2 regions of the Brevinema andersonii genome follow, and region 2 is predicted to be linked to the other one. Evidence: riboswitches for the same ligand, from Rfam matches in the RefSeq annotation. Region 2 holds a riboswitch; the other holds the start of a gene.
The links. A riboswitch is a leader RNA that binds a small molecule or an ion and turns the genes downstream of it on or off. The one in region 2 is predicted to bind thiamine pyrophosphate.

Region 1: another riboswitch for thiamine pyrophosphate. It lies ahead of thiM (hydroxyethylthiazole kinase); the one in region 2 lies ahead of BM018_RS04715 (ABC transporter substrate-binding protein).

The regions. Positions count from the first base shown of each region.
Region 1 is NZ_FOKY01000019.1:4,886-20,642, reverse strand. It holds gene BM018_RS06480 (hypothetical protein) at 317-694, opposite strand; gene BM018_RS06475 (glycosyltransferase family 2 protein) at 715-1,107, opposite strand; gene BM018_RS08325 (WavE lipopolysaccharide synthesis family protein) at 1,636-1,920, opposite strand; gene BM018_RS06465 (hypothetical protein) at 2,228-2,863, opposite strand; gene BM018_RS06460 (penicillin-binding protein 1A) at 3,027-5,492, shown strand; gene BM018_RS06455 (patatin-like phospholipase family protein) at 5,542-6,390, shown strand; gene BM018_RS06450 (hypothetical protein) at 6,392-7,138, shown strand; gene BM018_RS06445 (hypothetical protein) at 7,189-7,458, shown strand; gene ispD (2-C-methyl-D-erythritol 4-phosphate cytidylyltransferase) at 7,518-8,213, shown strand; gene BM018_RS06435 (AMP-dependent synthetase/ligase) at 8,223-9,953, shown strand; TPP riboswitch at 10,018-10,118, shown strand; gene thiM (hydroxyethylthiazole kinase) at 10,188-11,012, shown strand; gene thiE (thiamine phosphate synthase) at 10,999-11,646, shown strand; gene thiD (bifunctional hydroxymethylpyrimidine kinase/phosphomethylpyrimidine kinase) at 11,643-12,434, shown strand; gene BM018_RS06415 (glycosyltransferase family 2 protein) at 12,751-13,839, shown strand; gene BM018_RS06410 (glycosyltransferase family 32 protein) at 13,875-14,732, shown strand.
Region 2 is NZ_FOKY01000007.1:8,604-24,360, reverse strand. It holds gene BM018_RS07820 (hypothetical protein) at 87-239, opposite strand; gene BM018_RS04730 (GAF domain-containing protein) at 865-1,983, opposite strand; gene BM018_RS04725 (adenylate/guanylate cyclase domain-containing protein) at 2,138-3,898, shown strand; gene BM018_RS04720 (hypothetical protein) at 3,895-4,428, shown strand; TPP riboswitch at 4,462-4,562, shown strand; gene BM018_RS04715 (ABC transporter substrate-binding protein) at 4,691-6,184, shown strand; gene BM018_RS04710 (ABC transporter ATP-binding protein) at 6,192-6,878, shown strand; partial or broken gene BM018_RS08295 (NADH-ubiquinone oxidoreductase-F iron-sulfur binding region domain-containing protein) at 7,120-7,407, shown strand; partial or broken gene BM018_RS08290 (hypothetical protein) at 7,621-7,680, shown strand; gene BM018_RS04695 ([FeFe] hydrogenase, group A) at 7,719-9,146, shown strand; gene BM018_RS08285 (iron hydrogenase small subunit) at 9,285-9,410, shown strand; gene dnaX (DNA polymerase III subunit gamma/tau) at 9,474-10,790, shown strand; gene BM018_RS04685 (YbaB/EbfC family nucleoid-associated protein) at 10,808-11,113, shown strand; gene recR (recombination mediator RecR) at 11,117-11,716, shown strand; gene nifJ (pyruvate:ferredoxin (flavodoxin) oxidoreductase) at 11,752-15,285, shown strand; gene BM018_RS04670 (hypothetical protein) at 15,391-15,757, shown strand, end outside.

The sequences.
Region 1 (15,757 bases), on a different contig from region 2:
TCTACTTCCTTCCCCTGAAAACAATAGTATAAAAAAACTTGACAAATTTTAATTTTTATTTTCAAAAACTGCAAAACTAAATGTTATATGACAAAAAGTCTCAAACTAAACTTTACATGACAACTGCGTACATAAACAGCCGATCAACCGTATTTTCTAAACCTATTTTTTCAAAAACAATAAATTATTCAGTGCCAAATTCTTATCTTGTGCAATATATTTCAATGTTTTAGATTTCTCGAGCATTGTACATAACCCAATCCTATAAATAGGAGCGTAGGACAAATACATATTTTTAATTTCGCACTGTCACTGTTTACTCTGATGGGAACATTATATAAACCTTAGAATAATAAAAATTCAAAATATACCGCAGACCCAGCAAATTTTGCAACTGTTCATGAAAACACCATAAATTTGCTGTTTCAAGCGGCTTTTTACGTTCTCCGACGGCCTCAAATACACCCAAGTACCAGTCAGACATTGTATTAGATAATGAAGTGTTATTCATACGACAATAATATAATGCTGCATTAAGCCAATATACTGTTTTTACCTTCGAAAGATAAGACATCACAAACGACCAATCTTCACAAAATAATCGGTCAATGAAACCAGGATTATATTTTTTAATAATAGAAGTCGGATAAAAGATTAATACTGCATTAGTAGCATGTATAAAGAAACAGATCATAAACATTTAGTTCTTGGGAATCAAGAAATTTGATATTTTGATATAAGTACATACATATAATCCAAAATCCTATTCTCTGCAAAATGAATTCCTTTGAAATAAACACCATCTGATTCAAAATAAATCATTTTTTTGATACATAGTTCTATGATTATAGGAGAAATATAATCATCAGAGTCCAAAAAAAGACAAAATTCCCCTTTCATCAGATTAATACCAGTATTTCTGGCAGTACTTAAACCTTGATTTTCTTGAGTTAAAATAACAAATTTATCAGGATATTTTTGTTTATATTCCTGTAGAATCTCCAAAGAATTACCTACAGAACCATCATTAATGCAAATGATTTCTATATTGTTATACGTCTGATTTATCAAACTATTTAGATATTCTTTGAAGCGTTTTTTCCACATTATAAACAGGTACTACCACACTTACTAAATCATCCCTTACCATTGAATTCCTCCATTCTTTTTGAACAAATCATAAAAAATAGAGAAAATAGGAACCTTAAAGTTAGAATCACATTTTTTTTATAACCATGGCAAAATGTACTATAGTCATACAGTCGATAACGGGCAGCTGCTAAAAGATTCAAACACAGTGTTCTATATGGTTCCGGTTTGTTTTTATTACAGTAAATTTTTATTCGCTACGGATCTAAAATAATCATATTATTCGCAACGATTCTCTCATAAAACTCACAATCAAAATCCGTAAAATCCAAGTATGTTTTCGGAAATTCCATATTAGGATACTTTTTTCAAGGCTTCTATAAAAATATATTGTTCAGGAGGATACTGGTGCCTTTGATCATACAAATCCGGTGCTCTTCCATGATAGGTATTAGCACAAACCAATATTGCAAAAATTCCGACTCCTGAAGTAATGAGATATCCCATAAAAGCTTGATATCTTCCGTCAAGCCAAAAGCAAGCCAATCACTGATATGATATGGTAAGGAAGAATAACAGTGCCATCGGTAATATACTTTTTAGAAAAAAAGAAGTAACAATAACACTATTTTTAAAAAATATATATTTTTCATCACGTTCAGGAAATTGCTGATAATACGAAAGAAATTTTTTCGATTGGAAAAGAAGATACGATCTCAATTTCATACAATAAGGACGAGTTACTTTTTTTAATCCCGCTTGAGTCGACACTAATGGACGTAATAGATTATTGACATACCCGTAACTCCCTATAAAACCTCCAGGACCCAAAGAATATATTACATATCACATAAATGATCAATACAAGCCGTATTAGATACTTACCAAGTTGTTAAAATAATTTCCGATTGGGGGAAAAAGACGTAAAGAATTAATGCATTTGATAGTACTGAACTCATCAAAATATCCTTGAACTACAAAAGAAATATCTTGAATCTTCATTCTGATATCCTACAATAATATGAAATATAAATAACATTGTGACAAAAGAGAAATTGAATAGTCCAATTCAATAAATTATTTGGTACTGATTTTATTAATAATGAAATCAGTACCAAATAAACAATTAAAATATTTTCTATCTGATTCCCAATTCTTTCTTAATTGCTTTATTGAATTTTATTTTTGTTGATGCTTTTACTTTTTTCATTTCTTCTTGAGTCCATAACTGGAGTTTTTGTTGTTTTAATTCTTGCTCTGTATAATCTTTAATTTGGGAGGCAGACAATCCTAAAGAAATCAAACGTGCAGAATGTTTAGCATAATATTCATCAATTTCTTGCTTTGTTGGAACAATAGCTTGCGGATTTTTTTGAATTTGCTTTTCCAGCCAAATTTGAGCTGCAGCTTGACGGAAGAATTCCTGCATTAAATAATCTAATTCATCAGAATTCAATAAATCTTTATAGGACAAGGCAAATATCATACTCTGATCAACATAAGTATCAATATAGCGTTGACGAATTTTCTGTCTATCTTCTTTGGATACTTTATTACCTTTAAGGCTCTCATCCAAAACTTTCAATCCGTATGCAATTCCTTGCTTCGGAAATTTAAGATCATTAACTTCAAAAAACCAATCATTATCATCATCTAATGAAAACCATGCTTGAATGTACTGTTCTAAAACTTCGCGTGCTACTGTATTTTTTTGAGCAAAAGCCAGAGAAAACCCAGCTAACACAATGCCTAATATAATATATATTTTTTTCATAACATTACCTCTAAAATTATGGGATATTATAATATATTTTTCAAAAAAAGCAATATATCCTCTGCTTAAAATATAAAAAACAAATCACACAACAGTGATTAAATTTGATTTTTAAGCATCAATCTGTTATAATTTCAAGTCTTTGAAATTGAGGTAGGATTGCATGACATTAAAAAGCTGGCAAATCAAAATGTTTATTACTCTAGGTTTTGTTGCATTATTCACAGGGATAGCTCTTACAAAATTAATTGTTACTTTTAATAATCTCAAGGATGTTGAACAGTTGGATGCTTATTCCCACTACTCTGTTCCTACAAAAATTCTAGATATTAAAGGCCGGTTCATTACAGAATATTTTTTAGAAAAAAGAAATATTATTTCCTTTAATGACCTACCTCACGATTTGATCCGAGCCATCATTGCAACCGAAGACAACCGTTTTTACCAACATGGTGGCGTAAACGTAGCTGCTATGATCCAAGGAGTAGTTTTTGACCCGCTTCGGGGACGCAGAGCAAGAGGAGGATCCGGGTTAACCCAACAGCTTGCTAAGTTATTATTCACAGATAGTTCGCGGTCTATCCAAAGAAAATTAATAGAACTCTGGTATGCTCTTCAAATAGAAAAAAAATACTCAAAAGAAGAAATTCTTGAATTATATTTCAATTTGATATACTTTGGGCACGGACAATATGGCATAGAGGCAGCATCAAAATTTTATTTTGACAAGCCTGCTAAATTATTAACTCTAGCAGAAGCTAGTTTTTTAGCGGGATTACCTCAAGCTCCTTCAAGATATTCACCAATAAATAATTACAAATCAGCTCAAGAAAGACATAAAATTGTTCTTAATTCTATGGTCAATAGTGGTTATATTTCACAAGTTGAGGCTGACCAGATTTTTAAGGATTTTTGGATTAATTATGATGCTTCTTTTACAGCTGCAACCAGAAATATTCAACAAAAAGAAACAGAAGTTGCTGGTTTTTTTACAGAATATGTTCGGCAGCAACTTCTTGAACGTTATGGAGAAGAACTATTATATAAAGGAGGATTGGAAGTTCATACAACATTAAATTTAGACTATCAAAAAGCAGCAAATATTGAATTTGAAAAAGCATTGTCAAATGAACAAGAAATCTATTCGGGACATTACGCTCGAAATTCCTCAACATTGAAAAAAAACTATGAAGATATTATCGATCTATTAGGATTAAGCTTCGGATTAGACAGTTTTTCATTCAGCGATACCCGGACAGAAAAAATTGTAAGTTCTATGGTATCCAGTGATCAAGACTTAATTTCACTTGCTTCATTTATTCTGGGTATGGATACAATCAACATGAAAATCGATAACTTAAATAATTCAAAACATTTAGTAGCCCGGAAAGAAGATTCCGTAGAAGGCGCATTGGTATCAATAGATCCCTATACAGGCTATATTAATGCTATGATAGGAGGTCGCCATTATAGTGTAGCTAACCAATTCAACAGGGCAACACAAGCCCGTAGGCAAATGGGCTCTACATTTAAGCCTTTGCTTTATGCTATCGCTCTGGACAACAAAATCATTACCCCTTCAGAAATTTTTGTTGATGAAATTTTATCCTACAAATTACCTAATGGTAATATTTGGGTTCCAAGAAACTATAACGGTACCTATCAAGGTCCGATGACAGCAAGGCGTGCCCTAAGATTGAGTGTCAATATTATTGCCATTCAAATTTGGGAAAGAATGATTAAATTATTAGGGTATGATTTTATTTTAAATCAGTTATCATTATTTTTCGGAACATCTTCAGACAGTTTAACAAAACGTATTCATAATGAATTAGCAACAGCATTAGGAACAGGTACAGCTAGTCCTTTAGAGATGGCTCAAGCTTTCGGTGTCATTGCTAATGGTGGCATGTCCGTTGAGCCGATTGCTATTCTTAAAGTTTATGATCGTAATGGGCAACTTATTGACGATTTTAAGGTTACACATGATTCTAGACCCAAAGTCCGCATTATTTCAGAAGGCACGGCTAAAATTATGCAAAGCTTGCTTCATGACATAATGCAAAGGGGAACCGCTGCAGGAGCTGCAATGCGTGCTGGCTATAATACGAGTAGCTCAGGAGGAAAAACAGGTACAACGTCTAACTGGACTGATAGTTGGTTTGCGGGTATTACTTCTAATTTATCTACAGTAATTTGGATAGGTTTGGATGATTCTCGTAAAGCTCTTGGTAAAAGCCGTTCTAGTGCTGTAACAGCAGCTCCAATCTGGATGAATTATATGAAAAAAGTAAATTCTTTGACCCCCGTTTCTAATTTACCTTTTCAACAGTCGACAGAAGGTTTAAAGACAGCATTTGTTTCATCATACACTGGCTTGTTGGCAACTGCACAGGATACAGAAGGTTATACTGAATATTTTTTACCTGGTACTGAACCCCAGACTTATAGTGATGCAGAAACAATTGCTCGAATTCAAGCACAAATGGCCCAAAAAGATAATTATGAAGTTTCCGGTGAAACTGTTGATTTAACAACTCATACAAATAACTCTAATCCTTATACCCTAGATCAATCCGTTAATTCGGATGAATTAGATCTTTCTTTTGATTTATCAAGTGGCCTTTAGTATCTTTACAAATAGAGGATACAATGAAAACAATGATTAATAACTTTCTATTAAAAAAAAAATAAAAAAATATGGATTAGGACTGGCTTTAGGTGGGGGAGATGTTCGTGGTTTTTTCCATATTGGTGTTCTTCAAGCTCTAGAAGAAAAGAAAATCCCTATTTCTTTTATTGCGGGAGTTAGCATAGGTTCTCTATTAGGTAGCATTTACGCTATGGGCTATTCTGCAGATGAAATCCTCGATATTATCGAAAATAAAACTCAATTTTTTCAATTATTAACTACTTTTAATCTTAATCTTCTTCCTAAAACAGGAATTTTCAGTGGCACAAAGATCGCTGATGAAATTAATACATTAGCAGGAAATAGAACTATTGAAGAATTGAATATTCCTTTTATATGCAGAGCAGCAGATATCCTGCATTTCAAAGAAGTTGTTTTTACTCAAGGAAATATAGGACTTGCCGTGAAAGCTAGCTGTTCTATTCCCGGTTTTTTTTCTGCAGTAGAATACAATCACCATATTCTTGTAGACGGCAGCGTATTAGGCCCTGTCCCTATCCAATTAATAAGAAAACATTTTCACGGTCCAGTATTAGCTTCAAATTTAATTGCTTACGATTCACTGGACGATGAACATGCGCATAAAGTCAATCGATCCATCAAGGGAGATTTATTGAGTAGAATCTTACCTATAGCAGATCCTGTTATTAAATCTTTTCTTCTCATTCAATCAAGAATTACCGCTCTAGAGTACCAAATGACACCTCCAGATATCTCCGTGCAATTTTCTGGGACATATCACCCTACACTTTCAAATATGCAAAAAATTAAGTACAAACTTATTAATGATGGGTACCAAGCAGCTATTTCCACATTAGAAAAAACAGGTTTCTAAGATGACAACACTTGTAATAGGAGGCCTGCCTCAAACATTGGAAATTATAAATTACATTCAATCATTCCACAAAGTTGTTAGCTGTTATTCGCCTTACTTCACTCAATGGCCGGCAGCAGATTTTACATTTGGTCTTCGGTACGATCGAATTGATCAAATTCCTTGGAAATTTTTTGATTTTTATATCGATTGTTCTGGTTCGGTACACAGTATAAACATATGCTTAGAACAAGCCACTTTAAATAAAAAACCTTGTTTTGCATTTGATGCATTGTCACAACAAATGTACTTTCAACAGGCATCAGATTCGATTAAACTCGATTATTTCAAACGCATTCCTCTTTTCAAGCAAAATTTTGAATTTAGTAACTCTTTATTTTCATATCTTAACCCTGATACAATACCTCATAGTTTTGCAATAAATCAGCAACATATCACAAAAATTCCAGAAAAACGAACACAAAATTTTTATAGTTCAGGAATTCAATGTGACCTGGTTGCCACAGCATGCTCGGAAGATACGAGTGCTGTTGCACCCTCGGAAGAGCGTAATTTGGATCTTCTAGAACTAGGCAATTCTATCAATCAAAGTGGATATGCAAAATTGGTTCGCGTATCAAAATTTTTTTCTGAATTTTGCGTTGGAAATAAAAAAATGATGATTTACAGACAAGGAAGATTGACATTAAATCCATGTCTAGATGCTGAAGAAATCTATTTTCATTATTTATTTTTCGTAGGTGCTTGACGAATATAAGATTCATAAGTATCTTTAATACACAACAATCGGAGGTACTCATGGATATCGCAACACGAAAAAAATTATGGAATATTTTTTATGCAGAAATTTTAGCGGATATTTTAATTACCGGTCAAATTGTATCCCCTTCGCTGAAAAAATTCATAGCAGATCAAGATATTAATAACATCTATGCTACTTTGTTAATGGACTTAAAAACATTTTTCGACAAAGCAGACATGAAACATGTTTATAACTTTTTCAATACAATTATGGATGAAACTTTATCTCAAGAAAAAATTTTTCATTTAATGAATAGCATAGCTTAAATCCTTGAAAAAACCTCGCCCATATGTTATACTAACATATATTATATGGTGAGGTTTTTATGCGTCGAAACATCGCGATTATACTTTCCGCAGGCTCAGGCATCAGGATGCAAGCTCAGAAACCTAAACAATTTCTTATTATTAATAAAAAAACAATTTTAGAACATACTATTTCGATATTCGATAAATGTCCGCTTATTGACGAGATTTTACTCGTTATCCGCCTGGAAGATCATTCAGAAATCAAAAATATTCTAGCCAACGTTCAATTAAATAAACAATATCATATAACTTTTGGCGGTCAAGAACGATATCATTCTACTCTGTCTGCTTTAAATTTTTACAAAGAACGAACAAATATTAACATGATTATTCATGATGCGGCACGTCCATTACTTGCGCCAAGCACGTTAGAACAGTGTATTAAAAGCTTATTGCACTATTCTGCTGTAGCAGTTGGTACCCCAAGTACAGATACATTATTTAAAGTGGATGGCTCTATAATTCAAGATATACCCAATCGTCAAGATTTCTGGCATGCACAAACACCACAATGCTTTCATATCGAAGTATTGGAACAAGCTTTTAATAAAGCTCTACAAGATAAAAATTTCCGACCGACAGACGATTGCTCTGTCATAAAAACATACTGTCCGGAAATTCCAATCTTTTTAATTGAAGGGCTTCATTCCAATATAAAAATCACCCATCGTAACGATCTACTCACTGCAGAAATTTTATTAAACAATAATTAGGAGTGTGTTATGTATTTACATTTACAACACTTAGCAGATTCTTTTCAGATAAGAGGAGAAAAAATCTACTCTCGAATGTTTAATGGTGAACGTTTTGTTTCTATCAGTTACCGCCAACTTTATGATTCTATCCTTAAGATTGCACAGTTCTTACAAAAGAAGAAAAACATCAAACAAAAAGATAAAATTGTTATTATTTCAGAAAATCGTCCTGAATGGATTATGTCGTATTTAGGAGTGGTATACAATGGATTGATCGCTGTTCCGTTAGATGCCTTGCTCACCCCGGATGAAATTCAAAATTTAATCAGCGATTCCGAAGCATCAACAGTATTTATTTCGGCAGCAATTTTCACTAAACTCAAAGATAATCCAAAAATCATGAATCAAGTTAAAGAATGGATCATTTTTGATAAAGAATCTTCTTTATCAAAATGCAAAGGTACAATTAATTTTTTGCAAGACATTATAGAAATACCTATTTCTGCATGGCAGAAACAGGAAGTGCAACCAACAGATATTGCTTCTTTAATATATACTTCAGGCACTACAGGTCACGCTAAAGCAGTGGTCTTAACACATAAAAATTTCATTCATCAAGTTAATAATTTATGTATATCTGCAGAACTTACAGAAAATGATATTGAATTCAGTATTTTACCGTTGCATCATACCTTAGAATTTTCTGTTGAAATGACGGTACTTGGAACTGGTGCAGCCATTACCTATGCAGAGTCTATCAAACCCAACCGGCTTATCGCTGCTATCAAAGAAACTCAAGTTACCATTATGATAGGAATTCCAGCACTATATAAAAAAATCTTAGATGGCATCAGGAAAAATATCCATGAATTAAAATTTCCGTTTAACTTTGCCATTAACATATTATACAAGACTTCTGAATTATTTTATGGCATGACAGGATCACACAAAGTCGGAGAAAAGTTATTTCGGTTTCTCAGAAAAAAAGCTGGATTCGATACTGTACGCTTTATGATTTCAGGCGCAGCCCCCTTATCTGAACAGACTGCAAAAGGATTTGCTATTTTAGGCTTCAATCTTGGAAACGGTTATGGGCTTACGGAAGCCTCACCTGTCGTTTCTGTCAACCCTCCAAGTGGACCTATTTTTAATCAATCGGTTGGGATTGCAGTTCCACATGTTTCTTGGAAAATTATCGACGCTAATAATGAAGGGATCGGCGAAATTTGCGTAAAAGGCGATAATGTTATGCAAGGATATTACAACAACCCCGAAGCAACACGTGCTGCATTCACAGAAGATAATTGGCTGAAAACTGGCGATATGGGATTTATTAAAACTCATGCCAATAAAGCATACTTATATATTGCAGGCCGATATAAAAATATTATTGTAACCAGCGGAGGAAAAAATGTTTACCCCGAAGAAATTGAAGAATTAATTAATAGTGACCCATACATATTGGAATCGCTGGTATTAGGAGTGCCTCAAAGCGCTAATGATCTGGCAGAAACTGTATGTGCATTGATAGTACTAGATTCTATATATCTGGAATCCAATCAAATAAGTGAACCCACCGAAATACATGCCCATATTGACCAACATATCCGGGAAATTAACAAAAAATTACATATGTATCAAATGATTAGAGGATATGAAATACGAACTGAAGAACTTATTAAAAATTCTACACGCAAAGTTAAAAGATTTGAATATAAGGGAAAAGATTTTCGGCATTTGCTTCAACAAAAATATTAATTATTCATTTTTATTGATAGAGAATGCAAAATAAATTTGACAAATTTATTATTTTACTATATAATAAATAGTCTAGGGGAGCTTAAGCTGAGAGGAAGCTGTTTTGCTTCGACCCTTAACCTGATTTGGGTAATGCCAACGTAGGGAAAGAAATTAAATATACAACGGGAATACCAATCATGGTTTCCCGTTTTTATTTTGCTGAAAATACAATAAGTTTTAGGAGAAATTTTTATGTTTGATCAAATCCTCGAGAATATAAAAATAAAATCACCATTAATCCATAATATTACTAACTATGTGACAGTCAATGACTGTGCTAATATCTTAATTGCGTGTGGAGCATCACCTATTATGTCTGATGCTATTGAAGAAGTCTCCGAAATTACAAAAATCTGTGCAGGCCTCAATATTAACATTGGCACACTTAATGCACATACAATTGAAGCAATGATTTCAGCTGGTAAAATAGCTAATCAACTATATCATCCTGTTGTTCTTGACCCTGTTGGCATAGGAGCTTCAAAATTTCGAACTGATACTGTTAATATTCTATTGAAAGAAATTTCATTTTCTATTATTCGAGGCAATATATCAGAAATAAAAAATTTGGCTTTAGGCACCACTACAACAAAAGGAGTAGATGCCAATTCGGCAGATACTATTAATATGGACAATATCAACAGTATTCTTGATTTTGCACAACTTCTATCACAAAATACTGGTGCTGTTATTATCATTACGGGAGCTATTGATATCGTAGCAGGTAAAGAAAAAGCTTATATTATCAAAAATGGCCACCCTATGATGTCAAAGATAACAGGATCTGGTTGTATGTTATCTGCAATGACTACAGCTTATGCGGCAGCTAATGCCGATAACATCCTAGAAGCTGCTGCTGCCAGTGTATGCGCAATGGGCATTTGCGGAGAAAAAGCTTACCATACTATGAAAAAAAACAACAATGGAAATTCCAGTTACCGTAATTATCTTATTGATGAAATTTACAATCTTACTGGAAAAGCTCTGAAAGACGAGGCAAATTATGAAATTAGATAGCCAATCTTTACTGTTGTATGCTGTAACAGACCGTACTTGGAACAAAAACAATAGTTTATCAGAACAAGTAGAAAAATGCTTAAAAGGAGGTGTTACATTACTACAGTTACGTGAAAAACACCTCGATTATGAGACCTTTTTATCAGAAGCACAAAATATCAAAAAATTATGCAAAAAATATCGAATACCATTCATTATCAATGACAATGTTGATATTGCTATTGCTTGTAATGCAGATGGAATCCATGTAGGACAGGAAGATACACCTGCTGATATTATAAGATCAAAAATAGGAAACAAAATATTAGGAGTTTCTGTGAAAACTGTTGAAGAAGCATTGTTAGCAGAAAAAAACGGAGCTGATTATTTAGGTGTAGGAGCAGTATTCCCAACATCTGTCAAACCTGATGCCATAATTATTACCTATTCAACTTTAAAAGATATCTGTCAAGCAGTATCGATTCCTGTAGTTGCCATTGGGGGAATTTCTGCTAACAATATCCGTCAACTAAAAGGCACAGGAATCGATGGTGTAGCTGTTGTTGCTGGTATTTTCGGGCAGCCGGATATTACAAAAGCTACCCGTAACATGCTTAAATTGACCCAGGAAATAGTAATTGGAGGAAATTCATGATAAAAACAGTATTGACTATCGCAGGATCTGACTGCAGCGGTGGTGCAGGCATTCAAGCTGATATCAAAACTATAACAGCTCACAAAATGTATGCCATGAGCGCCATAACAGCCCTAACAGCTCAAAATACAACAGGAGTTTATGATATATACCCTATCACTGCTGATTTTGTTGCATTACAACTGGATTGTATTTTCAAAGATATTCCACCAGATGCTGTTAAAATAGGTATGGTCCAAAGCAATGAAATTATTGATATTATTGTCACAAAGCTTAAGGAATATAATGCAAAAAATATTGTTATTGATCCTGTCATAACCTCAACAAGCGGCAGTTCTTTATTATGCAGCCAAGCTATAGAGACTATTATTAAAACTTTGCTTCCTATCGCTAATATCATAACCCCAAATATTGCCGAAACAGAAACACTAGCTCAGTTGCCTGTTAAAAATGAAAATGATATGATCTTAGCTGCTAAAAAAATATCTGCACTGACATCTTCTCCTATTTTGATTAAAGGAGGACATTTAAAAAATAAAGCTGATGATTTATTATATATTGATGGAAATTATTATTGGTATCGCTCCGAAAAAATCAATAATCCAAACACTCATGGAACAGGGTGCACACTATCAACTGCTATTGCCTGCAATCTAGCAAAAAACATGTCTCTACAACAAAGTATAGAAAATGCTAAAAATTATATCACAGGTGCATTAAAATCTGGACTAAATATTGGAAAAGGCCTTGGACCATTAAATCACGTTTATTCTATTAATATAGAATAAACGTGATATTTGTCATTCTATATCTATTATCATTTTTCCTGATGCTATTTTACTTTTATTGAAAAATATAGAATTATTTTATAGAACAAAAAAATAGAAACAAAACAAAGGAGGGGACTATTGCAGATGGAGCGTGCATACAGGCGATGGCTCAAAGAAGAGCCTACTTGTTCAGAGAACTTCAATAAACCCCCAATCGGGTATTAAACATTGGAGTAAAAAATTCATATTGACAATTTGCCTATCGTAGTATATAATTACTAAGTTCTCAACTTAAAAACTAGCCATATCTTATAAATTTAAACAAGGATAAGGTATGTATCCTAAAATTTCTATTATTATTCCCGTATATAATACCGAAGAATTTCTTGAAGAATGCATTCATTCGTGTATTAATCAAACACTTCACGATATTGAAATTATTATTATTAATGATAATTCTCCTGGAAATTGTAGAGAAATTGTAAAAAAGTTTCAACAGCTTGATTCTCGTATTAAATTTATTGATTTACCAAAAAATATGGGAACACTTAATACTAGAATACAAGGTTACAAAATAGCACAAGGAGAATTTATTCAAAATGTAGATTCTGATGATTCCCTAAAACCTGAAGCTTGTCAAATCATCTACCATAAACTCACCGAATTTCAAGCTGATATCTGCCATATAAATCCCCATTTATACCTTCATCCTGACAAATCACAAAAAGCTTATAATAAAATCTTCACACCACAAAAATGCTCTTTAACACAAAAAAAATGGATAGAAAAACTTTTAACAAAAAAACTTGATAATTGTATGTGTTTTTACATCATCAAAAGATCTTTAATTAATAACCTCATCCCTATGCTTCCTGAAAATCAACATATTATTCTTTATGAAGATTTACTACAAATTTTTTCTCTTGCTTTCAGTATCTCCGTTAATAAAATCATTTCTATACCAGATCAATTATACTGGTACCGATGCAATGTGGGAATTATGTCAAAAACACTGGATATAGAATTATTCAAAAAAAAAATTGCAAATACGATACAGGTTACATCTACAATTATTAATATTTTCAACAAAAACATTATAGAATCGAGTCCAGAAACAAGTCAAAAACTACATCAATATTTATTTGAAATATCCGTTGCCTATTTCAACATATATTTCTCGATGAATAAAGAAGAACAAATACAAATACAACAATATATCATAAAACACGGCCTACAGAATGAATTTATCTATTGGCTGACTGAAATAAACAATAATGAAAGCTTAATATCTGATACAGCTACCCTCTCCATTAATGAAAAAAGAATAATAAAATTATACCGTTCTATCAAAAACATGATATGCTCATCTTTACCAAACAAAAATATAGTAATAAAAATAATCAGAAAAAAATTTTTACTATAAGCAAATATATCAGAAACAAAACATAGGAGATTAAGATGGGGTCACTCAAAGTACTGCATAGAATCTATTTTGGATTTGACAACAAACAGGATATTTATTTGGATTATTTGGAAACATGGAAAAAAGAATTACCCAATTATCAAATAAAATACTGGAATACAGAAAATCTTCCTATGGATCTTAACGAGTATACTCAAGCTCTTTTCAAAGAAAAAGACCATGCATTTTTAAGCGATTATTTTCGTTGGTGGATCCTTCGTGAATATGGTGGTATTTATCTCGACGGCGATATAGAAGTAATAAACGGCAAAAAATTTAATCAGCTGGTAGAAGAACTAGAGGCTTCTCAGGAATATGACGCTTTCATAGGGCTTGAATTTAAAACTCAAGGATATACAGCACATTCAATGGCCAGCAAAAAGAACTCTGAATTAACCAACTTTATGTGTAAAGTTTACGAAAATATGGGAGTATTACGGCACTGGCGCAGGAAAAAATGGTTTGTTGCTCCACTTCTTGTTGATTTATATTTTTATGAAAAGGGCATTGCTCAAGAAAATTTGGGATTTATTGAGACTGACCAGCCAGTTATAGAAGGCCATGTCAAAATTTATCCTGTTGATTATTTTTCACCTGTGGTATCCTACTGTGCAAATTCCATCAACAATTTTCAAGCATACTCTTCAAACACTTGTATATGTCATCATTTTGTAGGATCGTGGACTCTTGATCTGAAAATCCAAAAAAAACGAAACATCTATTTTAAAGATTATCTCGAAGCACAAACTAAAAAAAAACCTAAAATCATACGTATTTTTTCAAAAATTATTCAATTCACTATCAAAACCTTAAAGTCTATTCCACAAAAAATAAAAACACTATGGGAAATTTGAGATGAATATTACTCTTATTGTTTTGTATGTAATAATTTCTCTTTATTTATCAAAACTTTACAAAAAAAAACTGTTATCATACTAACATATTTCTCTTCTTTTGTATTATGTTGTTATCTCTCTAACTCTACTCTTTCTATAGTAGGTGGCAGCTTCTTTTTCCCTAAAATACTATATTTCATTTTTCCTATATGTTTTGATCCAATATTTAATACTTTCAATAATTTGTTTAATTATTTTTTCTACTATTATGCAGAAGTTCGATAAGTTTCCTAGATTTTCTTTTATGAAACAAAAATATTCTACCGAAAGAGTTTTTTATTACCCTTTGTATCAAGCTTATCTATTGGATTTTATGTTATCCAGGAAACGTCTCTTACGATAGCTGGCTCACCTTGGTTATGATTTAGAATAACAAAATAAGTAATACCCATACAATATTGTACACGATAATTCAAAAATTTCTTTTTCAAATTTGGAATTCTCCTGCTATTATTAGTTTTATTCAAGTAACATCTTTTGCTGCTATTTACAGCCTATGGATTACTTTTTTTATGGAATTGGAATTTCTTCCAAAATTCTATTGCCAGTTTTTATTTTATTCTATGCCCGCCTACCAACGGCACCACAATCGTTACACTATGAAAAGATATTCTTTATACTCAAAGTTTAATGTTTATTTCTTATATTTTTCTGCTGCTTTTCACGGATCAACACAAACAAAAAAATGTTTATTACCGTTTATTTCAAGCACCACCCAAGCAGTGCTTATTTCTTCCGGCACAACGGAATAATTGTTATTGCTTTGGGTCTTTTCATTCTGTTTATCTATTCCATTATTCAAAAATCTTGGAAAATTTTTACTATCTGTTAAGAGAAGTTTGATTTGGCACTATTATAAGTTTAGTTTGGCACCCGAACGAAACTAAACGTTGACTAACTTAAGAGACTATTTTAGAACAAAAACCGCAGACATCTGAGACCTGAAGAACCTGAATCTTGCCTGAACACCCCATAACCTTATT
Region 2 (15,757 bases):
CTGTATTCTCAAATGTTATATAATCAACATGAATGTTTGTACTGCTTAAAATAGTGTCCAAGACCTGATTGCGATTAGAACCTCGATTATTCTTCTTTTAATATTTCATCAGGGATCAGCAGTTCTTTTTTATAATAACTCATTCCTGTAATATCGTAAATTGTAATGAGTTCAATACTGTTGATTGTGCTATCATAATCTTTGATATTCTTTTTTGCTAAGTAATTGAAGCCTATCATTGCTGTTATACAGATGATACAAGCTAAAAATGAATAAAATTTTGACCGAAATGCCGTGAATAGAAAATATACGAGTAAAGGAATAATAATGATTACTGCATCTCTTCTAATAAAGGTAGAAGAAATCAATAGTATTATCGATAGTAAAAAAATATTTTAGATTTATTTTTTCGAAAAACCGTATAACTGCCAATTGCAAGTGTTAAAAAACTCAATAAAAGAACATTATTAGTGATGTTGGTCAAAAAAATAACAATACTGGGACAAAATGCAAATATTATATAATTATAGAGATATTTTTTATTTGAAAGAAAAAGGGGAGGGATATAGATAAAGTTTAGGTAAATAAGAGGTATGCCAATCCAGTAGAATATATTATGCAGCAGGCCTATAGAATTCTTTAGATCAATTATATTAATTAGGTATTTCCACAAAGAAGGGTAAAACCAACCCATCCAGTTATTGAATATATCGATATTGTAATAAACATAAGAATTATCCCAGTTGATTCCGTAAGGATAAGCTAAAATTCCTGTGAGAAAAAATCCAAATATCGAAATATAAATAATTGAAAGGTACGGTTTGTCTTGATTCATGAAAATTCCTTATTTAACATTTTGTTATGTTATAGATTGTAAAGATTTATTTTATTAAGAAGAGTATTTCTGTTGATGCCAAGAAAACATGCAGTTTTTAATTTGTTATAATTGTTTAAATTTAATGCTTGTGAGATGAGTATAGTTTCTATTTCTGCGATGGCGTTATTGTAAATGTTGCCAGAAGATTCAGACATTTTTTTAGAAGCCCATTGGTAAATATATTCATTATAAGAGAAATGCTGTTGAGTGTAATTATTTATCGGAAATAAAATTTCTAGTATTTTACGGCATACGGTAAGATCGATGATTTTGTCTTCAAAGCAGTAGTAATTTTTGTCAACAACAAAAAAAAATTGGTCAGCTGCACAAGGAATAGTTAAGCGAATATGAGAAGGCATTTGATTATTTTGATGATGCAGAACGTTAATAGTTGTGTTGTCAAAAATTTCTGTATTAGGGATAACAGGGGCTGCCATTCGGCCGAATTCGTAAAGTAGAGTCCCTGACTTATTGATAATACATGCTCCTTGTGCATGAATGCTTTGAGCCAGTTTGGCAAATAGATCTTGTGGGTCTTGGATGGAAGGCAGCTCTAATAACAGTTGTAAAATCCCGGACAGTTTATTAAACTGCATTTTTTCCAAAAAATAATTGGTCGCTGAGCAACTGTACCCAGCAATCATTTGAATAAGTTCTAAATGCCAGTCGGTAAATGAATTTTTTTTTATATTATCCAGTGTGATCGCTCCTAAAGTAAATCCCTTAATATTTAGAGGTACAGACATTTCTGATTGAATAGACTCATGAAGTGTAATATATTTAGGATCCAACGAAATATTATTAATAATTTGAGGAAGACCATTCTGAATTGTGGTTCCTGTAATTCCGTCGCCTATTTTCATTTGTGTTGAGTTAATTATTTCGGGATCATACCCATAATATGTGCAGAAGTATAGCCAATCCGAGTTTTCATCCCAGAACATAATGGAACCACTGGTAGCTTCTGTAAGAGCAATACAATCTTTGAGTACGGTATTTAACATAGAGTTGAGATCAGGTGCGTCGAACATAGTTTGCTCTAAATAATAAATACGTTTCAGCTGTTTGATACGTTTTTCTAAGCACTTAATATCTGTTTCGCTCATTGAAAAGCTCCAATTCTTTATATTGTAATATTATAAAGAAATATCTAAAAAATGCAATCCCTTTTGTATAGAAATTTTTTTTATTTGATATAATACTTGATTTTTTTGAAAGAATTAATGATAATAAAAATAATGCTACGTATAATGTAGAATAATGCAGAAAAAGAAAAGTAATAGTTCCTCCGGTACTCCTGAGCATATGGCTGTCAAATTTGGTATACGATATAAGATTTTAGTAGTTATTATACCTTTAATTATTGTTGTATTTGTGTTTCTAGGAGTAACGACATATTTTTCGTCAAGTAACGGTATTACGAAAATTGCTAAAGAATTTTTAGGTTATCGTCTGGGAGAAGTTTTTCGATTTGCTCAAGCTCAGATTTTAAGAAGGGATGTTCCTCAACTAGAAGGTTATTTGGGAGAGGACTGCCGAATTAATATTCTGGAATACAGCAAAAAATTTCCAGAAGAAACAGTTGTATTAATTCCTTATTCCGGAGAGTTTACTGTTGACAGAGCATCGTTTTGGGCATCCAAAACCAATATGAATATGGAAGAAATAGAGGAATTGTTTGTGCTGCTTAAAAAATATGAAGAACAAGCCGCGCAAAATCCTAATTTAGAAAGTAGCTGGCTTGAATACACAGCTCCTGATCGTACTAAAAGAGTCGGTGTTTTTCTGCCCAATATTGATCTTCAAGCATGGATTGTAATGGTAGTTCCTTACGATTATTTTTATAGTCCTGTTCATGAAATTATGAAGTATTTAGGAGTTATTTTTGCTGCGGGTCTTTTTATTTCTACTCTTATAGTATGGAGTTTTGTTGATTTTCTGACAAAACCGTTAAAAGATTCAGTGAATACGATCCAGGCTATTACTAAAAATATGGATCTGACTCAGCGCATCAAGATTTCATATCTTGATGAAATTGGTTATCTTGGACGTAGTTTTAATGATATGATCGAAGAGCTGGAGAAAGCCTATAATCAGATTAAAAATTATGCATACCAGGCAGTGCTAGCAAAAACAAAAGAAGAACAAATCCGTTTTATTTTTCAAAAATATGTTCCGAGCAATGTAATCGATTATGTTTTGAACAGATCATCAGAAGCTTTGCTGGTCGGCAATAAGCAAATAGTATCGGTTCTTTTTTCGGATATTCGTGATTTTACGACAATTGCTGAAATGCTCCATCCAGAGGATCTGGTTTTGTCTCTCAATGCTTATTTTACTGAAATGGTCAACGAAATTATTCAAAAAGAAGGTATTATTGATAAATTTATCGGTGATGCCATAATGGCAGTTTTTGGTGCTCCCAAAAGTACACCTTACGATGCAGATCATGCAGTAGCTGCAGCACTTGGCATGTTGAACGGCATCGAACGTTTTAATGCACGGCAGAAGGGGCAAGGTAAAATTACTTTTGAAGTAGGTATTGGCATCAATACAGGAGAAGCTGTGGTTGGAAATATTGGTTCCGAACAAAAAATAGAGTTTACGGTAATTGGCGATACGGTGAATCTTGCTTCTCGTCTGGAAGGCTTGACCAAACAGTATAAATGTCCAATTTTGATCAGCGAGTTCACAAAGGATGCATTGTTTGATAAAGACCGCTATTTCTTTGTTAAGGTTGATACTGTTAGGGTTAAAGGTAAAGCGTTTCCGGTGAAGATTTTTGAACCAAAGTTAAAGCAACTCCTTACTTCACCTCAAATAATGTTCTATCGTCGCTATCACGAAGCGTTACAGCTTTATTTTGAGGGTCTGTTTGCTCAAGCGTTGCCTAAATTTTCAGCTTTGAAGCAAGAAAATCCTGATTTTTATTTGGCTTTTTTGTATACCGATCGTTGCTCTCATTTTATTGAACAACCTCCTCAAAATTGGGATGGTGCCGCAACTTGGGGGATTAAATGATATCATTACAGCCTTTATCTAAAGCACGTGTTTGGACAAAGGAAATGTTTCATTCATACATTAGTTTTGTCGATGGCGGAAAACTTCACGAGGAAATGCAGCAGTATTCTAATATCAGCCATGATCGTTTAAAATTAAACTATTACTATCCGACTTTCAAAAAAATTGCTGGTGTTAATATTGAAATAGGTTCTATTTTTGTGTATCGTAGTTCGTTGCAGGAATGTTTAGAGTTGCTGAATAATTTTGTTGAAATTTGTGGTTCTTTTCGTGCTCCGATATACAATGCTCTTCAAAATTTCGAAGCCTTGGTGCATTGGACAGAAGCCCAATTGCTTGAAGTACCTGATTATGACCATTGTCAAGGGTACATCCTTAACCAAGAACTGGTACGTTTTGATATTCTCAATGAGCCTACTTCTTTGCAATTTAAATATAAGGATCATATTGATGATACTTATATTTTATACCAATTGTCCTTTTTGTTGGCCCGTAATCAATATTTTATTTTGAGGAGAAAAACATTTTAAACTTGCATTGTGCCGAAAAAATAAGCTATAATACTTGAAATACTCGGGAGCATTTTGCTGAGAGGCCGATATTTCGGCGACCGATATAACCTGATCCAGTTCATACTGGCGTAGGGAGTATTTCTTTTCGATAAAAGTCTGCTCAGCTCCCTGTATTTCAATGGGGGTATTTTTGGACTTTTATACCAATCTACTTTATTCTTTATCTATGTGTACTTTTACAACCTTTTTCGAATCTTTTTTTGGTCTCCTTTTAGGAGGTTTGGTTTCTATTGTAATATTTTTGTGGACCATAAGATATCCAAAATTATCAAAAATAGGGGTATATTTTATATTCACTTTACAAATTATACCATTTATTGCACTTGCGCCGTTAGCAGTATTGATTTTCGGTTTTTCTATATATGTGAAAATCATCATAGTAGCATGGATGGCTTTTTTTCCTTGTTTTTTGAGTATATCAAGGGGGTTCAAAGAGTTATCTGGATCTTTGGTTTATCTTTTTGATACCCTTAAAGCCAACCAAAAGCAAAAACTTTTTCACTTGTATCTGCCGTTTTTAAGGTCGTATTTTTTTTCCGGATTTAAATCCGCAGGAATATGGGCTGTGAGCGCTGCGATCAGCGCAGAAGGACTCGGTTCCGAGAAAGGATTAGGAGTTTATTTTGCTAAAGCACTCAGCTTGTTCCGAATGGATCTCGTGTTTTACGGAGCAGCAGCCAGCGCTTTATGCGGAATTTTATTGTATGCTGTTGTGGTATTGCTGGATCTTCTGTTTCAGCCTCGTTTTCAAAGAGACTTTTTCCTCAAAAAAGGAGTTATTATGAAGAGTGTATGGTTCCTTATTTTGTTTTTATCGGCGTGTATGCGTCAGGAGGATGTTAGTTTAGCGCTCGACTGGACACCTAATACACGCCATATTGGTTTTTACGTTGCGCAGGATAAAGGTTTTTATCAAAAAGAAGGGCTTAATTTGAAAATTATCGAGGCGAACAGTAAGCCCGAAAATTTAGTTGCTGCGCGAAAAGCAGATTTTGGGATTTCTTATCTGACAGAAGTTCTGCTGGCTTATCAAAACGGGCTACCGATTAATGTGGTTTCTGCTCTTGTAAGGCGTGATCTTTCGGGCTGGGCAGTTAATAGGGACGGAATTATATCATTCAAGGATCTTGAGGGAAAAACATACGGTTCCTACGGTGGTGCAAAGGAAATAGAGCGCTTGAAAAGAATTTTCGAGCGTCAAGGTGCGGATTTTAGTACCGTTAGAATCTTGGAAATTTCAGCGCCGGGAGTGGTTCCTTTTGGTACGGATTCTCCTAATGCACCAGATTTTATCAACACTTTTGAAGACTGGGCATTTGTCGACCTAAAAATACAAGGCAAAAAAGTTTCTTTTATTCCAAAAAGAAACTTTGAGAATCAAGGGGAATACTACTCTCCGGTTTTGATTGCATCTAAAGCCTTGCTGGAAAACGATCCTAAAAAAGTTGCAGGATTTCTCAGAGCCACAGAAGCAGGCTATCGTTATACTTACGAATATCCCGACGAAGCTGTGGAAATTTTTGTCAAGCGCAATCCCGAATACACCAGGGCATTTATTCGGGAAAGCCTGAATATACTAAGTCCACATTGGTTCACGGAAACAGAGCAGTGGGGTATTATGGATTTGCAAGTGTGGCAGGAACGTACCCAAGAATGGATTGATGCTGGCCTTATCGAACCTGGGTTTGATCCCAAAGTGCTAATCGCAGAGTGAGGGACTGATGATACAACTATTTGAGGCACGTAATTGTTCTGTTTTTTACGACAGCACACTGATCATGAAGGATTTGAATTTTTCGATTTCTTCTGGAGAAAAAATTGCTTTAATAGGCCACAGTGGCTGTGGTAAGAGCACGTTGCTGCGTCTTATGGCAGGGATCGAGTGCAATGCGCGCATAGAGGGTCAGTGGTATTCCGATTTGCCGGAAATTTCTGCTTACATTGATCAAAATAATTCTCTTCTGCCTTGGAAAACTGTCCAGGAAAATGTTGCTTTGCCGATGATTTTGCAAGGCATGGATAAAGATATTATTAATCTTAAAGTAATGCAGGTGCTGGAAGAATTCGGATTGGAAAATTATTGGCATTTTTTTCCTGATGAATTATCCGGAGGCATGAAACAAAAAACAATTTTATGCAGGGCTTTGGTTACTGATTCAACAATTCTTTTTGCTGATGAACCGTTTGCTTCTGTGGATATGCTTTCACGGCAGGCACTAGTAGATATTTTGAAAGAAAAGTTTATCCGAAAAACTATTATTTTTATTACTCATGATATTCAGGAAGCCTTGAGGATCGGTGATAGAGTCTTAATATTTGCTGGTCGGCCGACTCGCCAAGTATATAATGCTCTATCTCGAGAGCCGCTTCTAAAGCAAAGAATTTCTGCTTTCTTATCAAAAAATTAGTTTGTCATTAAATTTAATTTCTTTCTTTATATAGAATTAATGTGTCTAAATCTGGAATGGTATATTTGCTTGTAAAAATTTTGAAAATAGACTATAATTTCCATATTATGTCAAATAGAGTATGTCATAATCAATAAATAAGAGGAAAAATAGCTGTAACGGTTCGTAGTACTAGTGTTCCTTATGATGTCCGGTTGCCTGAGCCGGGGACAACAATAGATATTTTAAAAAAAAATATGCAGAAATTTGTTCTCTTGAGTTTTGCGGGAAGTGTGTGCCTTGTGGTTATGGTACTAAAGAATGGAATCTGCTTTTGCATAAGTTTGTAGAAGGTTAGGCTACACATCATGATATCGAGCGTCTAGAAGAAATTAATCATTTGATGTTGACATCCAGTTTGTGCCGTTTGGGTTTGGTTTCACCTTATTTGGTGCAGTCTGTATTAAAATATTTTAAAGAAGATATTCATGCAATGATTAATAAAAAGATTCTGTACATCTATTTATGGAGTTGCCTAAGTTTGAAATAAACACTAATCCATGTGATGTATGTGCTCATGAAGAAACTGTACGGTGTGTGCTTGTTTGTTCAGTAAAGGCGATATCAGGTGGACAAGGGCGTACATATAATTAATCAGGAAAAATGCTACCGCTGCGATGCATGTGTGGCTGTTTTCCCACAGAGAGCGATAGTATTTAGTTGAGGAAAATGCTATGGCAGAAGAAATAAAAGATAAAGAAGAATTAATAATATCACTATTAATGGACGCCAAATTCAGACACAAAAAGGAGTTCCTGTTATTGCAGCGGCTGATGCAGCTGGTATAGAAATTCCGCGTTTATGTTTTATCATGCAGATTTTTATCGAGCCGGGACTTCGGGGGTTGGATCCAGGGGCCTTTGCATCGTCAAAAATGATGCAACTGGAAAAGTATTTCGTTCGTGTCTTATGAAAACTGCTCCTGGAATGGATATTTCTACGGAAGACAAAGAATGCAAAAAAGCCCGTAAAACAGCTCTTCAATTGATTTTAGCAAACCATCCTTTAGAATGTCTTGCTTGCATCCGAAATACACGGTGCGAACTTCAAGCACTTGTGGCAAAAGTGAATATTAGGGAAATTCCATATATTTCAAAGCCTATGAATGTTGAACATGATAGCAGTAGTATTTCTATTCATATTAATCCCAATAAATGTATAAAATGTGGGTATTGTGTGGTGGCTTGTAAGGTATTGCAACAAATTGAGGCGTTAGAAGTTGGTGATATGGAACATACGACTCAGATCCGTGCTATTGGAGGACTAACTTTAGAAGAAACTCCATGTGTTAAGTGTGGATGTACAGCACATTGTCCGGTAGCAGGTACTTATGAAAAAGATCATATCCATGGAGTTTGGGAAACACTAGATGATCCTGAAATCCATACAGTTGTACAAATTGCGCCGGCAGTTAGGGTAGCTTTTGGAGAAGAATTTGGGCTGAAAGCAGGTACTTTGGTAACCGGCAAAATTTATGCGGTGCTACGGTGTTTGGGATTCGATAAAATTTTTGATACCAATTTTGGTGCTGATATTACCATTATGGAAGAAGTGCCAGAATTTACCCATCGATTTGTGAATGAACCCCAAAAACTTCCTGTTATTACCAGTTGTTGCCCGTCTTGGGTGGACTACTGTGAAAAATATTATTCCAATACTATAGAAAATTTATCTTCGTCTAAATCTTCGCATCAGATGTTTGGGGCAATGGTCAAATCTTACTATGCAGAACGTGAAAATATTGATCCGGCTAAGGTTCATGTTGTTTCTGTGATGCCTTGTACATCTAAGAAATATGAAATTGGGTGTCACAAAGATATGTTTGTCAATGGGTATGTTGATGTTGATATTGTGATTACTACTAGAGAATTAGCACGTATGGTTCGTGAATTAGGTATTGATTTTCTCAATCTTCCTGAGGAAGAAGCAGATCAATTAATGGGTGAATATTCAGGGACTGGACCCATTTTTGGTGTAACAGGAGGGGTTCTGGAATCTGCATTACGGACAGCATATTATTATATTTTTAATGAAGATTTGCCTGATTCAGCTGTTGAATTTCAAGAAGCACGAGGACTTGTAAAGAATAAGGTAGTCACTATCAACATAAAAGATCGAGAAGTACGTGTTGCAGTTGTACACGGCATTCAGAATGTTAAGGCCATACTCAATGAAGTTGAGGATGCAAAAGCCAAAGGTGAACCACTTCTTTATGATTTAATAAAATAATGGCGTGTTACGGAGGATGTATTGGTGGCGGTGGGCAACCTTATGTTGCGGATTCCGAAATTGCACGTCAAAAGCATATTGCTGATCTTTATAGTGGATGATAAAAATTCCAAAAGGCGACGTTCTCATACCAATCCTATGATCCAGCAAATGTGCAGAGAATGTATTGATAAACCACTTGGTGAATGGGCTCATCATTTATTACATACACATTTTGTGCAAAAGCCGGTAATACGCTCTCTAGAAGAGTTGTTAAATAAATAAAAGAAAAGATTGAATTTTTCAAATAAATAATCGATAATATATTGAAATTTAAATGGGTGTATTATGTCCGGTTACCAAGTGACAGCCCGTAAATGGCGTCCTCAAGATTTTAGTCAAGTTATTGGTCAAGAACATGTTGTCACAGCGTTATCGAATGCCGTGCTGAGCAGCAGGTTATCTCATGCATATTTGTTTTCAGGGCCTAGAGGGGTAGGTAAGACAAGTACTGCACGTATTTTAGCAAAAGTATTGAATTGTGTAGAGAGTCCCAAAGTTTGTGGGCAATGTCCAGCATGTATTGAAATTGCTTCTGGCCAATCATTGGATGTACGAGAGATAGACGGAGCATCAAATAGAGGTATTGAACAAATTCGTGAAATCAGAGATAATGCTGTTTATACTCCTCTATCGCTTAAATATAAAATTTTTATTATTGATGAAGTTCATATGCTTACAAAGGAAGCTTCTAATGCCTTGCTTAAAGTGTTGGAAGAACCTCCTATGCATGTTATTTTTATGCTTGCAACTACAGAATCAAGTAAAATTTTACCAACTATCCGTTCTCGCTGCCAACATTATATCTTAAAAAAGATACCTCTTGAAGTCGTAGTTGAAAGGCTTTCTCAGATTTCTATTGCTGAAGGCTATGAATTTCAATTATCTGCCTTAGAAGAAATTGCACGTGCTGGTGATGGATCTATGCGTGATTCTCAAACAATTTTTGATCAAGTAGCTCTTTATTCTCAAGGTAATCTTACTCTTGAAGCTGTCAGAGAAATTTTAGGAATTCCTGACATATTATATTTTCTGCAAATCATAAAAGCAGTTTTAGGGGCAGATATTGTTGCAATACTAGAGCAATTAAACACTTACTTAGCAGAAGTTGGTGGTGGAATATCGTTTGCAGAGAATTTAGTAAAGTTTTTGCGCAATGCATTGTTGGTAAAGAAAGTACCGATAGGATCAGCTTTATTAGATTTTAGTCCAGAGATGTGTGTAGTACTTCAGGAAACATTTGCTGAGTGTTCCGAAAAAAATATACTGACATTGTTAGATCTTGCGTTAGAGTTATACGATACTCTAAGAAAAGAATCGGGAGAACGTTTTTGGATAGAAAGCACATTATTAAAAATGGTGGACTTTAGAAATAGAATTTCATTAAGTGAATTAAGACAGGAAATATTTCGTATTTTAAATCACAAGCCTATACCGGTTAAAGAATCATTAAGCAATACAATGGCTGTTAATACAAATTTATCAACACGTATGCAGGAGGATATTAAACCTCAGCCTGTTAAAGAGAATAAGCCTGATAGTATGTCAACTTCCGATCCGAACAGTGCAGAAAATATTATCCGTCAATTGTTTGATATTTCATAAAAATAAGGAGAATGATCATGGGACCTTTTGATAATATAAAAGATATGATGAAAATGCGCGAACAAATGAATTCTTATAAGAAAGAATTAGAAGCAATGCGCATAAGAGCATCTTCTAAAAAAGATTATGTGAAAATTACAATAGATGGCGAGCGGTCAATTAAGCATTTAGAATTCTCTGATGAAGCAATGAAGCTCAATAAAGACGATTTAGCGAAGTATGTTAAAGATGCTATGAAAGCAGCTATAAAAGAATTAGAAGGAATTCAGAAAAAGAATTTTAAAAATTCTCCATTAGCATCTCTGCTTCAGCCTGGGAAATAATTTATGCTTCCGTTGCCTATTCTTAAGTTGGCAAAACTATTAGGAAAAATGCCTCATATTGGCCCTAAAAGTGCCGAAAAATTAGCAGTATGGTTTGTAACAGATGGTAGAGGTCTTGCTCCTGAATTAGGTAGCATTTTAACAAATTTACAAAATTCTATTGATATTTGTGATTTTTGTGGCTATTTTATAGAATCGGGTAATACTTATTGTGAGTTTTGCTCGGATCCTACTCGTGATGCTTTGAGTATTTGTATTGTTGAAGCGCAATTGGATATTCTGGATATTGAGGCTTCAGGAGCTTATAAGGGGAAGTATTTTATTTTAGGTGGTGTTATTTCACCGTTAGAAGGAAAAACAATTTCTGATCTACCGTTTGATAAACTAAAAAATATAGTCCGAGAGCAAGAGATTAAAGAAATTATTATTGCACTTGGTACCACAACAGAAGCTGACGTGACAGCAATGTATATCAAAGAGTTATTAGTTGATCAGAATATAAAAGTAACAAGTTTAGCTAGGGGACTTTCTGTTGGTACTAGCATACGCTTTGCAGGGAAAAGAAGTTTAGCTGAGGCTTTTAAAGGACGGGAAAATTTTTAATTTTGTGATTAAAACTATAGTTATAGGAGGCGCTTATGCCCAGTAAAATGATGACAATGGACGGAAATATGGCTGCTGCCTATGTAGCCTATGCTTTCAGCGAAATAGCTGCTATTTATCCGATCAGTCCGTCGACACCTATGGCAGAATTATGTGATACATGGTCTGCAATGGGGAATCAAAATATTTTTGGGGATACTGTTCGTGTGATAGAAATGGAATCCGAAGCCGGTGCTGCTGGTGCTGTACATGGCTCTTTACAAGCCGGGGCGTTAACATCGACTTTTACTGCATCTCAAGGTCTCTTACTGATGATTCCAAATATGTATAAAATGGCGGGGGAATTGTTGCCTGCTGTGTTTCATGTTGCTGCACGAACTGTAGCTACTCATGCTTTATCTATTTATGGTGATCATAGTGATGTTATGGCATGCCGTCAAACAGGTTTTGCATTGTTAGCATCGAATAATGTGCAAGAAGCCCATGATCATGCTTTAGTTGCACATCTTGTTACTATCAAGTCACGAGTACCTTTTGTCCATTTTTTTGAAGGATATAGGATTTCCCATGAAATTCAAAAGATTAAAGTTTTAGAAAATGAAGATTTTAAAAAACTATATGATTTCAAAGCACTAGAGGAATTCCGTGGTCGTGCGCTGAGTCCGAATCATCCTGTAACCCGAGGATCAGCTCAAACTCCGGATATTTTCTTTCAGGCCAGAGAAGCTAGTAATTCTTATTATGATAATTTACCGGCACTTGTTGAAGAAGTTATGGAGCAAGTTTCAGCAGTTACAGGGCGTAAATTGTCTACCGTAGAATATTATGGTGCAGAAGATGCAGAGAAAATTATTGTTGCAATGGGATCTGTGGTGGACACTATTAAATCAACTATTGATTATTTAAGCAAACAAGGGCAGAAAGTAGGGGTTGTTGGTGTGCACCTTTATAGACCATTTCCAACTGCTGCATTTCTTAATGCCATTCCGAAAACTGTGAAAAAAATTGCTGTGCTTGATCGTACTAAAGAAAATGGTTCAATTGGTGAACCTTTATACTTGGATGTACGTTCTGCTTTATATGATCAGGCAAATGCTCCTTTGATCGTTGGAGGACGTTATGGGTTGTCATCAAAAGATACAACGCCGCAGCAAATTGTCGCTGTTTACGAAAATCTTGATCAAACGGAACCTAAAAATCGTTTTACTATCGGGATCGTAGATGATGTTACTTTCTTATCATTGCCGATTATAGAAGAAATAGATATTGTTCCTGATGGTATTATAGAGTGTAAATTTTACGGTATAGGATCTGATGGTACAGTCAGTGCTAATAAGAGTTCTATTAGTATTATTGGAGATAATACAGATCTTAATGTACAGGCCTATTTTGATTATGATTCTAAAAAAAGCGGTGGCTATACGGTTTCGCATCTTCGTTTTGGAAAAAATCCTATTAGGATGCCTTATCTTGTGGAGACACCGCATTTTGTGGGATGCTCCCTACCTTCTTATGTCTACAAATATGACATGCTTAAAGGGCTTCGAGATGGCGGTATTTTTTTATTGAACACATCTTGGACTCCGGAAGAAATTGATGAAAAAATGCCCAATCATCTTAAAAAGTATATTGCTGAACATAATATTAATTTTTACATTATTGATGCAACTCGAGTAGCTCGTGAAGTAGGACTGGGGCGGCGTTCTAATACTATATTACAAGCTGCCTTTTTTAAATTATCGGAAGTTATCCCTTATGCAGAAGCAGTTGAATATATGAAAGCCAGTGTCAAAAAAGCTTACGGACGTAAAGGTGATGATATTGTCAAATTGAATTATGATGCTATTGATAGAGGTGTCAGTGATCTTATTAAAATTGAACCCAAGCCTGAGTGGAAAGATCTCGATGGTAGTTTTGATATGTTGGTGAATGAAAATGCTCCTGATTTTGTTAAAATTATTGCTTCAGCAGTCAACAGCTTGAATGGAGATTCTTTACCAGTAAGTGCTTTCAGTGATTATGCGGACGGTACGATGGTTGCTGGTACTACCAAATATGAAAAACGTTATGTTTCCGATATTGTTCCTGAATGGATAGAAGATAACTGTATTCAATGTAATCAGTGTGCTTTTGTATGTCCTCATGCTGTTATTCGCCCATTTTTAATTAATGCTGAAGAAAAACAAACAATGCCTGCGATGCAAACTTTAGCAGCTGTTGGTGCGACTGATTTAGATTATCGTATTTCTGTTTCGGTGGCGGATTGTACGGGTTGTTCAGCTTGTGTTGAAGTTTGTCCTGGAAAAGGAGGAGTCAAAGCCCTGCAAATGAAGGAAATTGCGACTCAGGAAAAAGAACAAATTAATTATGATTGGCTCTTTAAGCATGTCAAGCCGAAAAATCCTTTTGGTAAAAATAATGCCAAAGCGGTACAGTTTGAAACACCTCTATTTGAATTTCATTCTGCGTGTCCTGGATGTGGTGAAACACCATATTTAAAATTGGTGACGCAATTATTTGGTGATCGCATGATGATAGCAAATACAACAGGATGTACGTCAATTTATGGAGCTTCGATGCCTTCATCTCCATACACTGCTAACGACGAAGGTCATGGACCTTCATGGGCAAATTCTTTGTTTGAAGATAATGCTGAATTTGGTTTGGGAATGCATGTAGCACGTGGTAAAATCCGTGCTCGAGCGGTAGCACTTGTTGAAAATGCTATATCAGAAGATTTGGTTTCACCGAGAGCAAAAGCAGTATTTCAAGAATGGCTTGATTTTAGAGATGATGATCAAAAAACACGTGAAGTTACGGCAAAATTACAAGAGTGTTTAAAATCAGAAAATTCTGAGATTGCGAAAGAAATTGAAAAACTTGAAGACTTTCTAGTCAAACCTTCGATGTGGATTTTTGGTGGCGATGGATGGGCTTATGATATTGGTTTTCAGGGGGTGGATCATGTTTTATCCCTGCATGAAAATGTTAATATGTTAGTAGTTGATACAGAAGTTTATTCAAATACTGGTGGTCAGGCATCAAAATCAACACCTTTAGGAGCTCAGGCACAATTTGCTCGTTCTGGTAAAGATGGTCGTAAGAAAAATTTAGGTCTTATGATGGCAACTTATGGGCATGTTTATGTGGCTCAGATTGCTATGGGTGCTAATAAAGCTCATACACTTAAAGTTTTGCAGGAGGCAGAGGCATATCCTGGTCCTTCATTAGTGATTGCATATTCACCTTGTATAGCGCATGGTATTAAAGGAGGCTTAAAAGATGCGCAAGCGGAGGAAAAATTGGCTGTAGATTCAGGATACTGGCATTTGTGGCGTTATAATCCTTTATTAGAATTAGAAGGTAAAAATCCCTTTCAATTGGATTCCAAAGAGCCAAATTTTGAATTATTTAAGCAATTTATAGGGCATGAAATTCGTTTTAGTGCACTTGGAAGAGAATTTCCGCAACGTGCAAAAGAATTGTTTGATGAAGCCGAATCTCAAGCTAAACATCTCTATCGACATTACAAGCGATTAGCAGAAATGAATTTTTCTGATACAATTTAGTTTAATCCCTCCATTATTTATTGGAGGGATTAAATTTTAAAAAAAAGTAGATTGTTTTTAAATTTCCAGCTATAATATCCTATCATTTTTAGGAGAATGATGTCTATGCGTAAAAAATTGTTATTGGTTGTTGTATTTTTAATTTTAGTACTCTTAGGTGTTCAATTTATCACACAATCTTATATTGTTTCTTGGGAACGTCAATTTCATTTTTCTAGAAAAGCCTTAAAAAAAGCTAATATAATAGCTCAAAATATTAAAACAAGTACCTCAGATATCTACCAATTTACTAATGCAGCATATTTGGGAGAAATATTTGCAAATCAAAGAATTATAGTACCGGATATTATATCTAATAAAATTCAAAGGATTCGATTAACTGATTCTTCAGGCAAAATAATCCTATCTACTGATGGAATATCTGATGCTGGAAATATAATGACTCCGCATATATTAGAATTAGCACGCTCTA